Regions from separate parts of the Gordonia cholesterolivorans genome, predicted to be linked through region 3. Evidence: predicted binding sites of a transcription regulator. Region 3 holds the regulator's gene; each other region holds the start of a gene.
The links. Region 3 encodes LexA, which represses DNA repair genes until DNA is damaged. Its sites were predicted from a motif close to CGAACANNTGTTCG; they were not measured.
Positions count from the first base shown of each region.

Region 1: ABFX36_RS05155 (DUF222 domain-containing protein) is a predicted target of LexA. The motif match lies at 1,609-1,622, and genes of this name have one in related genera.
Region 2: ABFX36_RS04860 (HNH endonuclease signature motif containing protein) is a predicted target of LexA. The motif match lies at 2,140-2,153, and genes of this name have one in related genera.

Region 1 covers NZ_BAAARB010000004.1:83,658-87,516, forward strand. Annotated here, with positions in the region: gene ABFX36_RS05155 (DUF222 domain-containing protein) at 1-1,589, opposite strand, end outside; gene ABFX36_RS05160 (OsmC family protein) at 1,885-2,292, shown strand; gene ABFX36_RS05165 (acylphosphatase) at 2,292-2,561, shown strand; gene smc (chromosome segregation protein SMC) at 2,582-3,859, shown strand, end outside.
Region 2 covers NZ_BAAARB010000004.1:21,048-24,906, reverse strand. Annotated here, with positions in the region: gene ABFX36_RS04870 (bifunctional copper resistance protein CopD/cytochrome c oxidase assembly protein) at 1-373, opposite strand, end outside; tRNA gene ABFX36_RS04865 (tRNA-Arg) at 434-507, shown strand; gene ABFX36_RS04860 (HNH endonuclease signature motif containing protein) at 617-2,116, opposite strand; gene ABFX36_RS04855 (hypothetical protein) at 2,406-2,921, shown strand; gene ABFX36_RS04850 (FAD-dependent monooxygenase) at 2,946-3,859, opposite strand, start outside.
Region 3 covers NZ_BAAARB010000004.1:219,461-223,319, forward strand. Annotated here, with positions in the region: gene ABFX36_RS05810 (putative PEP-binding protein) at 1-999, shown strand, start outside; gene lexA (transcriptional repressor LexA) at 1,045-1,704, opposite strand; gene ABFX36_RS05820 (LysM peptidoglycan-binding domain-containing protein) at 1,888-2,463, shown strand; gene nrdR (transcriptional regulator NrdR) at 2,486-2,935, shown strand; gene hrpA (ATP-dependent RNA helicase HrpA) at 2,989-3,859, opposite strand, start outside.

The sequences.
Region 1 (3,859 bases), 140 kb from region 3:
TCGGTGACCGTCGCGATTTCCCGCTGTCGGCGGTTGGCGGCGCGCCTCTGGGTGCGGTAGCGGTGCTTGGCCTGAGTGCGGATCAGTCGCCGTTCCGGTTCATTCTCGGCGTGTCGGTTCTCCGGGCGCGTCGCGGGCGAGTCCGACATGCCGAACGACACGCCGTGCCGGCACTGAATGTGCCCGAGCTCGGGCAGCAGCCACAGGTTCATCGCCTGTCGGCGGACGGTCACCCCGTCCGGCGTGGTGACTTCGGTCCAGATGACGCCGTTGGCGTCGACGATCTGATCATCGACCCACCCTTCGGCGTGGGTTTTCACGCCATGATGGAAACGGCACTTCGGATTCAGATTGCACACGCACGTCGGCCCGCCGTTGCCCGGATCGCGGTGGTCGAATTCGACGACGTGATCGAGGTCGGACTTCCACGCCGGGCGGTCGCAGCCGGCGACGGTGCAGGTGCCGAACAGGGCGCGGACGGCTGTGTCGACCGCCGCCGAGGGGCGGTACCGACCGGCGTGTCGCATGCAGTCGGCGATCACCGTGTCCAGATCCAACTCGCGAATCACCGCGTCGGGACGACGCACCAACTCCCGGGCGTGGTGGGCGGAGATCGGACCGACGCCATCCTCGTACGCCGGTAGCTGCGACACGCCGTCGAGCGCCTCCTTGCGCACCACGACGTGAACCATCACCTGGGCGCGCCGCGCGTCGATCTGCGCGGGCGCCAACTCCGAGACGCAGTCGTCCCGCTCGCACAGGCAGGTGAACTGGCTCTGCTGCAGCAGTGCGGTAGCGGCGTCGGACCGGCGGGCCTGCTTGGTTCGCGGGTCGAACGGGCACACGCCGTCGGCGAGCGCGTTGATCGCCCCGAGGGAGATCGCCGCGTCCTCGGTGGAGCCGACGATCACCATCTCCGACACGCCGTCGGCGACCGGCGTCACCGACACCTTCTTGCTCGACGCGACCTGCTCACGAGTCAGGGTCGCGGCGTCCGGGTCGTGCTCGGCCACGATCGCGGCGACGGTCGACTCCACCCGGTTCGCCGACAGTCCACCCATTCCGGCCAGACGATGTGCGATCTCCGCATCAATGAAGGCGAGCAGGTCGCCGTCGTCGACCAACGCGGTCTGCTCCACGGCTCGAACGAACCACCCCGGAGTGAGAACCCCGTCGCGCATCAGTCGGCCGATCGACGGAATCCGCTCGAAACACGCGATCGCCCGATCGACGAACAACTCACCCGCGTACTGCCGGACCCCGGCCGCTGTCGCATACGAGGCCGCCATCTGGCACTGCGGATCAAACAACCGCGTGTACGCATCGACCGACGCGTCGGCCTCTAATTCCGCTTGCTTCGCCCGATACAGCGAGTACACCGCCTGATAGCGATGCCACATCACCAACCCCTGATAGCAGTCAGCCCGCGCTGCGAAGGTCAACAACGCGGCACGATCAGCCCGCGACACCGCAGCCGCATCCGAACCGGACCCGTCGGTCGAACCTGCCGGACATCCGATCCGGATCACGATCGACCCGTCGTCGACCACCACCGACGAGCCGGAATGCTCCCTCACATGCATGTTCACGCCTCCCCTTCGAGTGCCTCGAACTTACATTCGATGATATCGGCAGGGTCTGACAAATCACTCGAACGGAACGAGGCGGATTCAGCGCACCGTTCTCGGCGACGCGCTCTCTTCGACGTCCTCAAGCCGATCCGCAGGGCGAGCCGGCCACCCGGTAGGTTGAACAGTCTTGGAACGCCGACGGCCGGGAAGGTCTGCGAGGCCGGCGGCGTTCGACCGGGGGAGGCGTGAACACCGAGACGTGAACACCGAGACGTGAACACCTCCACGAACGGCAGATGAAAGGCACGACGACATGACTGAACTGTGGGTCCAGCGGACCGGAACCCGGAGGTACACCGGGCAGAGCTCGCGCGGGGCGCAGGTCCTCATCGGCTCGGAGGACGTCGAGGGCGTCTTCACCCCGGGTGAACTCATGAAGATCGCACTCGCCGCGTGCACGGGGATGTCGTCGGACCGGCCGCTCTCGCGCCGACTGGGCGACGACTACGACGCCACCGTGCGGGTCTCGGGCGACGCCGACCGGGAGAACGAGCGGTACCCGCAGCTGGACGAGGTCCTGGAAGTGGACCTCTCCGAACTCGACCCGGAGGCCGCCGAGCGCCTGCTCGTGGTCGTCGAGCGCGCCATCGACAAGGTCTGCACGGTCGGCCGCACCCTGAAGGCGGGAACTCAGGTCTCGCTCACCATGGAGACCGAGTGATGCAGCGCCTCACCGCGTGGGTGCACGGGCGAGTCCAAGGCGTCGGATTCCGCTGGTGGACCCGGTCGCGAGCGCTGGAACTCGGTCTGGTGGGATACGCCTCGAACCAGCCCGACGGTCGGGTGCTCGTGGTCGCCGAAGGTCCGCATGAATCGCTGACGGCACTGCTGGCCGCGCTGCGCTCGTCCGACACCCCCGGCCGAGTCGATCTGGTGGTGGAGTCCTTCGAGGCGGCACGCGGTGGTTTGACGGGCTTCGTCGAGCGCTGATCCGGGTAGGCTGTCAGGTCGTGCACTTGAAGAGCCTCACCCTGAAAGGGTTCAAATCGTTCGCGTCGTCGACGACGCTGCGGTTCGAGCCCGGCATCACGTGTGTGGTGGGGCCCAACGGGTCGGGCAAGTCGAATGTCGTCGACGCCCTGACCTGGGTGATGGGGGAGCAGGGCGCCAAGGCCCTGCGCGGCGGAAAGATGGCCGACGTCATCTTCGCCGGGACCTCCGGTCGCGCCCCGCTGGGCCGCGCCGAAGTGACCCTGACCATCGACAACTCGGACGGCGCGCTGCCGATCGAGTACTCCGAGGTGTCGGTGACGCGGCGCATGTTCCGCGACGGCGCGGGCGAGTACGAGATCAACGGCAACTCGTGCCGCCTGATGGACGTTCAGGAACTGCTGTCCGATTCGGGCATCGGCCGCGAGATGCACGTCATCCTGGGGCAGGGCCGGCTGGCGGCGATCCTGGAGGCCCGGCCGGAGGAACGGCGCGCGTTCATCGAGGAGGCCGCCGGGGTCCTCAAGCACCGTCGCCGCAAGGAGAAGGCGGTCCGCAAACTCGACGCGATGGCCGCCAACCTGGACCGTCTCACCGATCTGACGACGGAACTCCGCCGCCAGCTCAAGCCGCTCGGCCGGCAGGCCGAAGTGGCGCGGCGCGCGGCGACCGTCCAGGCCGATCTGCGCGACGCCCGCTTGCGGCTGGCCGCCGACGACCTCGTGAAGCGACGCGAGGAGATGGCGCAGCACAGCGCCGTGGAGGCCGACGTCCGGCGACAGCAGGACGAGGTGGCGGCCGCGCTGGACGCCGCCACGGAGGCGCTGTCGGCAGCACAGGAGCATCTGGCGCAGGTGGCGCCCGCGGCGAGTGAGGCCGGACGCGTCTTCTACCAACTCGGCGCACTGTCGGAGCGGGTCGGCGGCACGTTGCGGCTCGCCGGTGAACGCGCGGCGAACCTGGCCTCGCCGAGCGTCGCCAACTCCGGTTCCGATCCCGAGGAACTGGAACGGCAGGCCGAACGCGCTGCGATGACTGAGGCCGAGCACACCGAGGCGGTCGAGGCGGCCGCCGAGCGGCTGGAGTACGCGACCGCCGCGCTGCAGGCCGCCGAGCAGGTGGCCAACGAGGCCGAGCGCGCGCACTTGGCCGCGGTGCAGGCCGTCGCCGACCGCCGCGAGGGTCTGGCGCGGTTGGAGGGCGAGGCCGCGAACCTGCGAACCAAGGTGGAGTCGGTGGACGCCGAGACCGCCCGGCTGACGGCGTCGATCGAGGCGGCCGCCGAGCGGGCCGACACC
Region 2 (3,859 bases), 200 kb from region 3:
TCGCCAAGGCGCACACCGCCCAGACAGTCATCGACGTGGCCGCCCAGCGCATGGCGCGGAAGCCGCCGACGTCGAGCGCCCCGTTGTCCTGCGAGGGCACGAAGAAGGCGGCGAACACCACGCAGCCGAGACCGATGGCGGCGCTGAGCTGGCCGATCACCGTCATCACCGGCATCCCGTAGGTGGTGAGCCACCCCGGATCGGGCACACCGGTCAGTTGCAACGCCGTCGCCGCCGACGCCGCGGTCACGATGACCGCGGCGATCGATCCGACGACTGCCAGCAGCGCGATGAGGACCGACCGCACCCCCGACGGGTCGGTCAGCCGATCGCGCACTGGTTGCTCCGCCGGCCCGGCGGACGTCACTGTCATGGTGTCCACTGTAGGACGGGATATAGTAGTCCTTCGCCGGCACCTGTCGAGGGTCGGCAAGCCTCCATAGCTCAGATGGATAGAGCAAGAGCCTTCTAATCTCTAGGTCGCAGGTTCGAGTCCTGCTGGGGGCGCTTTGACCTGCGGAGACGCTGGTTCGCCGCACGACGAGGTGGAGCGTCGTCCCGACGAGACGGACGTGGCCGGAATCTCACCGGTGGCGACGGTGAGTCCGGGACCGACTCAGAAGGGCGGTTCGCCCGGACTGTCGAGGACCGCAGTCTCAGCGCGGCGGCGCTGCGACCGGAGCCGCATTCGGTACGCGTGTTTGGCCTGAGTACGGGTCCGTGACCGTCCCGGCTGCGTCGTCGTGTCGACGAATCCGGGCGCGACGGGTGCGCCGTGCAGGCACGGCACCGAACCGAGGTCGGGCAGGAGCCAGTGGTTCCTGGCGCGGGCCCGGACGGTGTAGCCCGACGGCGTGGTGGTCTCGGTCCAGATCACGCCATTCGCATCGACGACTTGATCATCCAGCCAGCCGTCGGCGTAGGTCTTGATCAGATGATGGAAACGACACTTCGGATTCAAGTTGCACGGGCAGGTCTGCCCGCCAGCTGCCGGCTGGGCATGGTTGTACTCGCAGACATGATCGAGATCGCACGCCCACGCTGACCGGTTGCAGCCGGGCACCGAGCAGGTGCCGTGCACGGCGCGGACGGCGGCGTCGCAGGCAGCGGTCGGGCGGTACGGGTTGCCTGCCTGCGCGGTCTGCTCGGCCAAGCCTGCGATGTCGAGCGGCCGCACCGTCGCATCCGCGCGAGCGGCGATCTCCCTCGCGTGATGTGCGTCGATCACGCCGAAACCGTCGAGATAGGCGGCCTTGTCCCCGCCGCCGGACAATGTGGACGCGTCGACGACGACGTGCACGACGATCTTGGCGAACTGCGCCCGGACCTCTTCCTCGGCCGCACGTGCCGGGCAGTCATCGCGGCCGCAGTCGCAGCCGAACCGGGTGCCGAGTACGGCGGCGACGACCACATCGGCGCGCCGCTGGCCGACGGTGCGGGAGTCCGCCTCGCACACCCGGGCGGCGCGCGCCCTGGTGGCCTTGTCCATCAGAGTCACGTCCTCCGCGCGGGTGGCGACGGTGAGGGCGGACTGGTCGACGTCGTGGGCGATGGTGACGCCGGGCGTGTTGGCGCGGCGTTTGTCGCGCACCCCGTCGGCGTCGTACTCGGCGACGAACCGGCGCGCGGTCTGCTCGGCCACACTCATCGACACAGCGCCGTGCCCGCGGAGGTCCTGAGCGATCTCGGCGTCGATGGCTGCCATCAGCGCGGCGTCGGTGACCGCGCCGCACTGCAGGACGATGGCGCCGAATGCACGTGCGCTGATGACTCCGTCGCGGAGCAGGCGTGCGGTCTGCGGCAGACGTTCGGAGGCTTCGACGGCGAGGGTGACCTGTCGGATACCGGTGTCCTTCGAGACCGCCTGCACGATAGCGGCCTCAGCGCCCACGATGGCGGTGGCATCGGCCAGCAGTCGTGCGGACTCGACGTCACCGGCCGAGCCCGCGGCACGACGCCGCTGCATCGCATACAGGTGCCCGAGCCGCAACCACGCAAGGTGGGACTCCTGACGGGCGATCTCCGCGACCGCGGTGATGTCGGCGAGATCCTGTGCGGCAGGGTCAGACGTGTCGACGCCACCCACCCCCGCAGCGTCGATGCTCGGGTTCGTCATGTCCGCCTCCCCTGCACACATATCGAACGTATGTACCCATATTATGTGATTGAATCTCATATGGCAATAGTGTAATTCGATATTCTTAGACTCTCGTCGACGCTCGCCCCTCCGCTCGAGAACAGTCACTCACACCCGAGATTCACGCGCATTTCCGACGAATCCGGTGCCACCGCGAAATTCGGTGACTTCCTTTCGTTTGCGACAGCATTCAGCTGTTCTCACAACGACGACTTCGGCGTAGCGTCGTATTCGTCGTCAGATGCATGCAGTCAAAGGAGATACCGACATGAACAATCGAATCGTTCGGACGGCGACGGTGGCCGGAATCGGCGCCCTCTCCCTGCTCGGCGCCGCCGTGGCGCCCGGCGTGGCCGCTGCCGCACCGCACATAACCGATCCGGCGAAACTCGCGATCGACGGCGACTTGATGATCGCCCCCGGCGTCCACCTGCTGAACATCGAGGCGCAAGGTGCACGCGACACGGACGGCAAGACCCACGGGACCTACGTCGCGACGATCATGGACGGTATGCACAAGACTCCGTTCCAGGTGAAGGGCCCGGTGACGTGCATCTGGACACACGGCGACACCGCCTCGCTCGTCTACCCGATCACCGAGACCTCCCCCAACATCGTCCCCGCCCAGCTCAGCGGCGCGTACGCGGTGAAGATCTCCGTCCGCAAGGGCAGCGGGATGATGAACGAAGTCGGGGTGATGGGTCCGATGGCGACCTCGTCGTTCCACGGTTGCGCGCCGGGCGCGACTCCGAACATGTTCCACGGCGACGTCATGATCGGGTGAGGCGGAGTTCAGGCGGCCGTCGAGTCATCGAGCACAACGCACTGGCGCCAATTGCCTCGTGAATGCGTCACGGCCCGCGATATCGCACAAATGGCGCAGGAGGATGCGATCCGGAAGAATTCGACTTCCCCGAATGACGCGGCCCCAGAACAGGGTTTGCGGCGCATTCACAATGCGGCCGATCATCTGTGATTCACGGACCACCCGCCGCACTCGGCGACGCCTCACGTCATGGAAGAGCTGCAGTGGATCCTCCGGACCCGCACTCGTGCGGAGAGCGGCCGCCAGTACGACGGAGTCTTCGATCGCCTGACATCCGCCCTGCCCCAGATGCGGACGCATCGGGTGAGCGGCGTCGCCGATGATCACCGCACGACCGTCGTGCCACCGGCGTGCGACGGGCCGGTCGTACAGGTCGTGTCGCATCAGCGCCGAAGACGGCGTCGCTGCGATCACCGCGTCGACCGGCTCCGGCCAGCCTCTGCCGACGCGATCGACCTCGGCGCGCTCGTCGTCGAAGACCGCGGCCTCCGGGGCCTGTGCCGTGGCGAACCAGTACGTCTGCCCGGCCGGAAGCGGCACCGCGCCGAACTGCGACCGCGGGCCGATCATCTCGCCTGCGAGATCGGGGTCGATCGAGATGTCGGCCACGCCACGCCACGCGGTGTACCCGGCGTACCTGCTCGACAGACGGTCGTTGAAACCGCGGGCGATACGGGAATGCGTTCCGTCCGCGCCGACGACGAGATCGGCTCGCATCTGAGCACCGTCGGCCAGGGTCACGACTGCCTCGCGGCCCACGGTGCGCACGGTCTGCACGGCGACACCGGTGCGCACCGAGTCGGTGGGCAGCGCACCGGCGAGCACCTCGTGCAACGTTCCCCGCAGAATGACGGCGAGTTCTTCGCCGGCCGCCGCGGCGAGCGCGCCCGGCGGAG
Region 3 (3,859 bases):
GGGGCCGCCCCGGACGCCGGACTCATCTCGGACGCCGTGACGGCCGCGGCGACGCGGGCAGCCGAGACGGCGGCCTGGCGTGGGCCGGGCCGCACGGCGGACGGGCACGCGGTCGCGATCCTGGCCAACGTGGCCGACGGCGTGTCCGCTCGGTCGGCGGCGCAGGCGCCGGTGGAGGGCGTCGGACTGTTCCGAACCGAACTGGCCTTCCTGGACCGCGCGGCCGAGCCCACCGTCGCCCAGCAGGTGGAGCTCTACCGGGAGGTGATCGACGCCTTTCCCGGGCGCAAGGTGGTGATCCGCACCCTCGACGCGGGCTCGGACAAGCCACTGAAGTTCGTCGCCCACTCCGACGAGCCGAATCCGGCGATGGGAGTCCGCGGCAACCGCATCGTGCAGACGTATCCGGACATCCGCAACAACCAGCTCGATGCGCTGGCGGAGGCGGCGCGCGGCGACGGCCGTGCGACGCCGTGGGTGATGGCACCGATGATCGCCACGGTCGACGAGGCGCGCGAATTCGCCGCGCGGGTGCGGGAACGCGGTCTGGTGCCGGGGGTGATGATCGAGGTGCCGTCGGCGGCGATCCTCGCCGACGCGATCCTCGCCGAAGTGGACTTCGTCTCGATCGGCACCAACGACCTGACCCAGTACACGATGGCGGCGGACCGGATGTCGCCGGAGTTGGCGGCGCTCACCGACCCGTGGCAGCCGGCGGTACTCGCGCTGATACAGCGGGTCGGGGACGCCGGTCGGGACCAGGGCAAGCCCGTGGGCGTATGCGGCGAGGCGGCTGCCGATCCGTTGCTGGCATGTGTGCTGGTCGGGCTGGGTGTGACGTCGTTGTCGTCCGCGCCTGCGGCGTCGGCCGCGGTGGGACTGAAGCTGGGTACCGTCACCATGGGTCAGTGCCGCGATGCGGCGTCCGCCGCGATCGCCGCGACGAGTCCGTCGCAGGCGCGCGAGGCGGTTCGCGCGGTTCTGGCCGGCGAGGTGTGATGTCCCGCTGAGGCCGGCCGGGCGCCTCAGATACGGCGCATCGCCTCAGATACGGCGCATCACCGTGACGACCTTGCCGAGGATGGCGGCGTCGTCGCCGGGGATGGGCTCGAAATGCTCGTTGTGCGGCATGAGCCAGACGTGACCGTCGGTGCGCTTGAAGGTCTTCACGGTGGCTTCGCCGTCGATCATCGCGGCGACGATGTCACCGTTCTCCGCCACGTTCTGCTGGCGTACGACCACCCAGTCGCCGTCGCAGATCGCCGCGTCGATCATCGATTCGCCGACCACGCGGAGCATGAACAGGGAACCGTCGCCGACCAGTTCGCGCGGCATCGGGAAGACCTCCTCCACGGCCTGTTCGGCGAGAATCGGTCCGCCGGCGGCGATCCGGCCGAGCACCGGAACGAAGGTCGGCGTGGGGAGTGACTCTCCGTCGGCCTCGGCACCGCCCGAGGGCGGTGTCCGCTGATCGTCCCGAACGTTCACCGCACGCGGACGGTGCGGATCGCGCTTGAGAAGGCCGCGGCGCTCGAGCGTGCGGAGCTGATGGGCCACCGACGACGTGGAGGTGAGTCCGACGGCCTCGCCGATCTCACGGATGCTCGGCGGGTAGCCGCGCTCGCGGACCGACTGACGGATGACCTCGAGCACCTCGCGCTGACGCTGGGTCAATGAGGCCTCGAGCGTCGCGGTGGAGAGCATCGGATCGGGCGTGTCGGTCACGGTCGGGCCTTTCGTCAGCTGTGTTCGATCGATGGTCCAAAGGCTAGTTGAGTAGGTCACAAAACTCAAACAATTGTTCGACGCGTGTCGGCGTTTGTCGGACCCCTCGTGTTAACTATCGAACAAGAGTTCTTCGAACACGCGATCGATTGGAGACGAGTCATGAGCACGAGGACGGCACCCGCCCCGACCGGACGCGCCACCGCTGTGCGCTCCACTGCTGTGCACTCCACTGCTGTGCACTCAACCGCGTCGGCGATGACCTGCGACATCCCGGTGGTCCGTGGCTCGCTGGTCCGTGATCGGGGAGTACGCGGAGCGGGGCGAGGCGACTCGAGCGGAACGTGCTTCCCGACCGGCCGCCCCGAGCGGCGTCGCCCGGTCGCGGACCGGCGAGTGATGTTCGATGCGCCGCCGGCCGGCCGGACCGCGCTGTCGCCCGCGGTGTACCGCAGGCGCCGGTGGGCCGGGGCCGCGGTGGTCGGCGGCACCCTCGCCGGCATGGTGTGGCTGCTCGCCCTCGTCGGAGCGGGCTACCAGGATGCGGCGACGCCGGAGTCGCCGGCGGCGACGCACGTGGTGTACGTCCGGTCGGGGGAGTCGCTCACCGCGCTCGCTGAGCGGATCGCTCCGGAGTTGCCGTCCGCGGGCGTCATCGCCCAGCTGCGCGACCTGAACGGCCTCGAGACATCGGGACTGCATGTCGGACAAGCGCTTATCGCCCCGCAGTACGGCTGAGGCGGGCGGGTATTGTCATGGCATGCGCTGCCCGTTCTGCAAGAACGACGACACCCGTGTCGTCGACTCCCGAGTCGCCGACGACGGCCAGGTGATCCGTCGCCGCAGGTCGTGCAATGAATGCGGGCGGCGGTTCAGCACGGTCGAGACGGCTGTGCTGTCCGTGGTGAAGCGCAACGGCATCTCCGAGCCCTTCCTTCGCGAGAAGGTGATGCAGGGCGTGCGCCGCGCCTGCCAGGGCCGTCAGGTGGACGAGGACGCACTGGCGAAGCTTGCGGTGCAGGTGGAGGACACCGTGCGCTCGTCGGGTTCGGCCGAGATACCGAGCAATGAGGTCGGTCTCGCGATCCTCGGTCCGCTGCGCGACCTCGACGAGGTGGCCTATCTGCGGTTCGCCTCGGTCTACCGGTCGTTCGAGTCGGCCGACGACTTCCAGCGCGAGATCGATTCGCTGCGCCGCGACCGTCACTGACACTCACGGCACCGGCGCCGCCGGTCCGAGCAGTCAGCCACCGCCCCGAGCAGTCAGCTGAACTTGTCGATCGCCTTGATTATCCGCTGCTCGGAGACTGGACCGTTGGTGCCGAGCTGCTGAGCGAACAGGCTCACGCGGAGTTCCTCCAGGCGCCACTGCACCAACTCGTTGAGCGCCTCGTGGCGTGCGGCCGGAAGCTGGGCGAGGCGCCTATTCCAGACCGCCACCACCCTGTCGATGGCGCCCATCGCCTCGTTGTCCCGGCCGGCGGCGGTGTTGAGGGACTCGAGGCGCAGCCGCGCGGCGGTCAGATAGCGCGGCAGCGAGCGCAGATGCTCCAATGCCGTCGCGCCGACGAAGCCGTCGAAGATCAGATCGTTGACCTGATCGGAGACGTCGTCGGCGGCGAGAGTCCCGGACCGGGCGTCGACGGCCCGGCGCACCGGGGAGTATTCGGCGAGCGCCGCGACGGCGGCGTCGAAGTACTCGGGTGCGCGCGACCGGATCACCGGCCCCAGCCGCGCCGAGAGCGCGCCGAAGTCACCGGGACTGCGCAGGGCGGCCAACTCCGGCTCCCGTGCCAGGGTGTCGGTGACCGCCCGTGCCGTGCAGTCGGCCAGCAACGCGTCCACGTCCGGATACGGGCTCTGGCTCAGCGCGAGCTTGGCCGGCGGCGGCAGAGTCGACGCCAGCTTGCGGCTGGGCGGCGCGATCGCGAGTCGCAGGAGTTCTCCGGCGGCGGCGGCGATGCCGGCGTCGCGCTCGGTGGAGGTGGCGGCCTTCGCGATGCGTACGCCCTGTCCCGGCACGGTCGCGAGCGTGGGATAGCGGGTGATCGTCTGTCCCGCAACGGTCGCCGTCTCGGAGTCGGCGAGGGTGCCCAGACCGTCGGCGGTCCATTCGCGGTGCAGGGGCGTACGG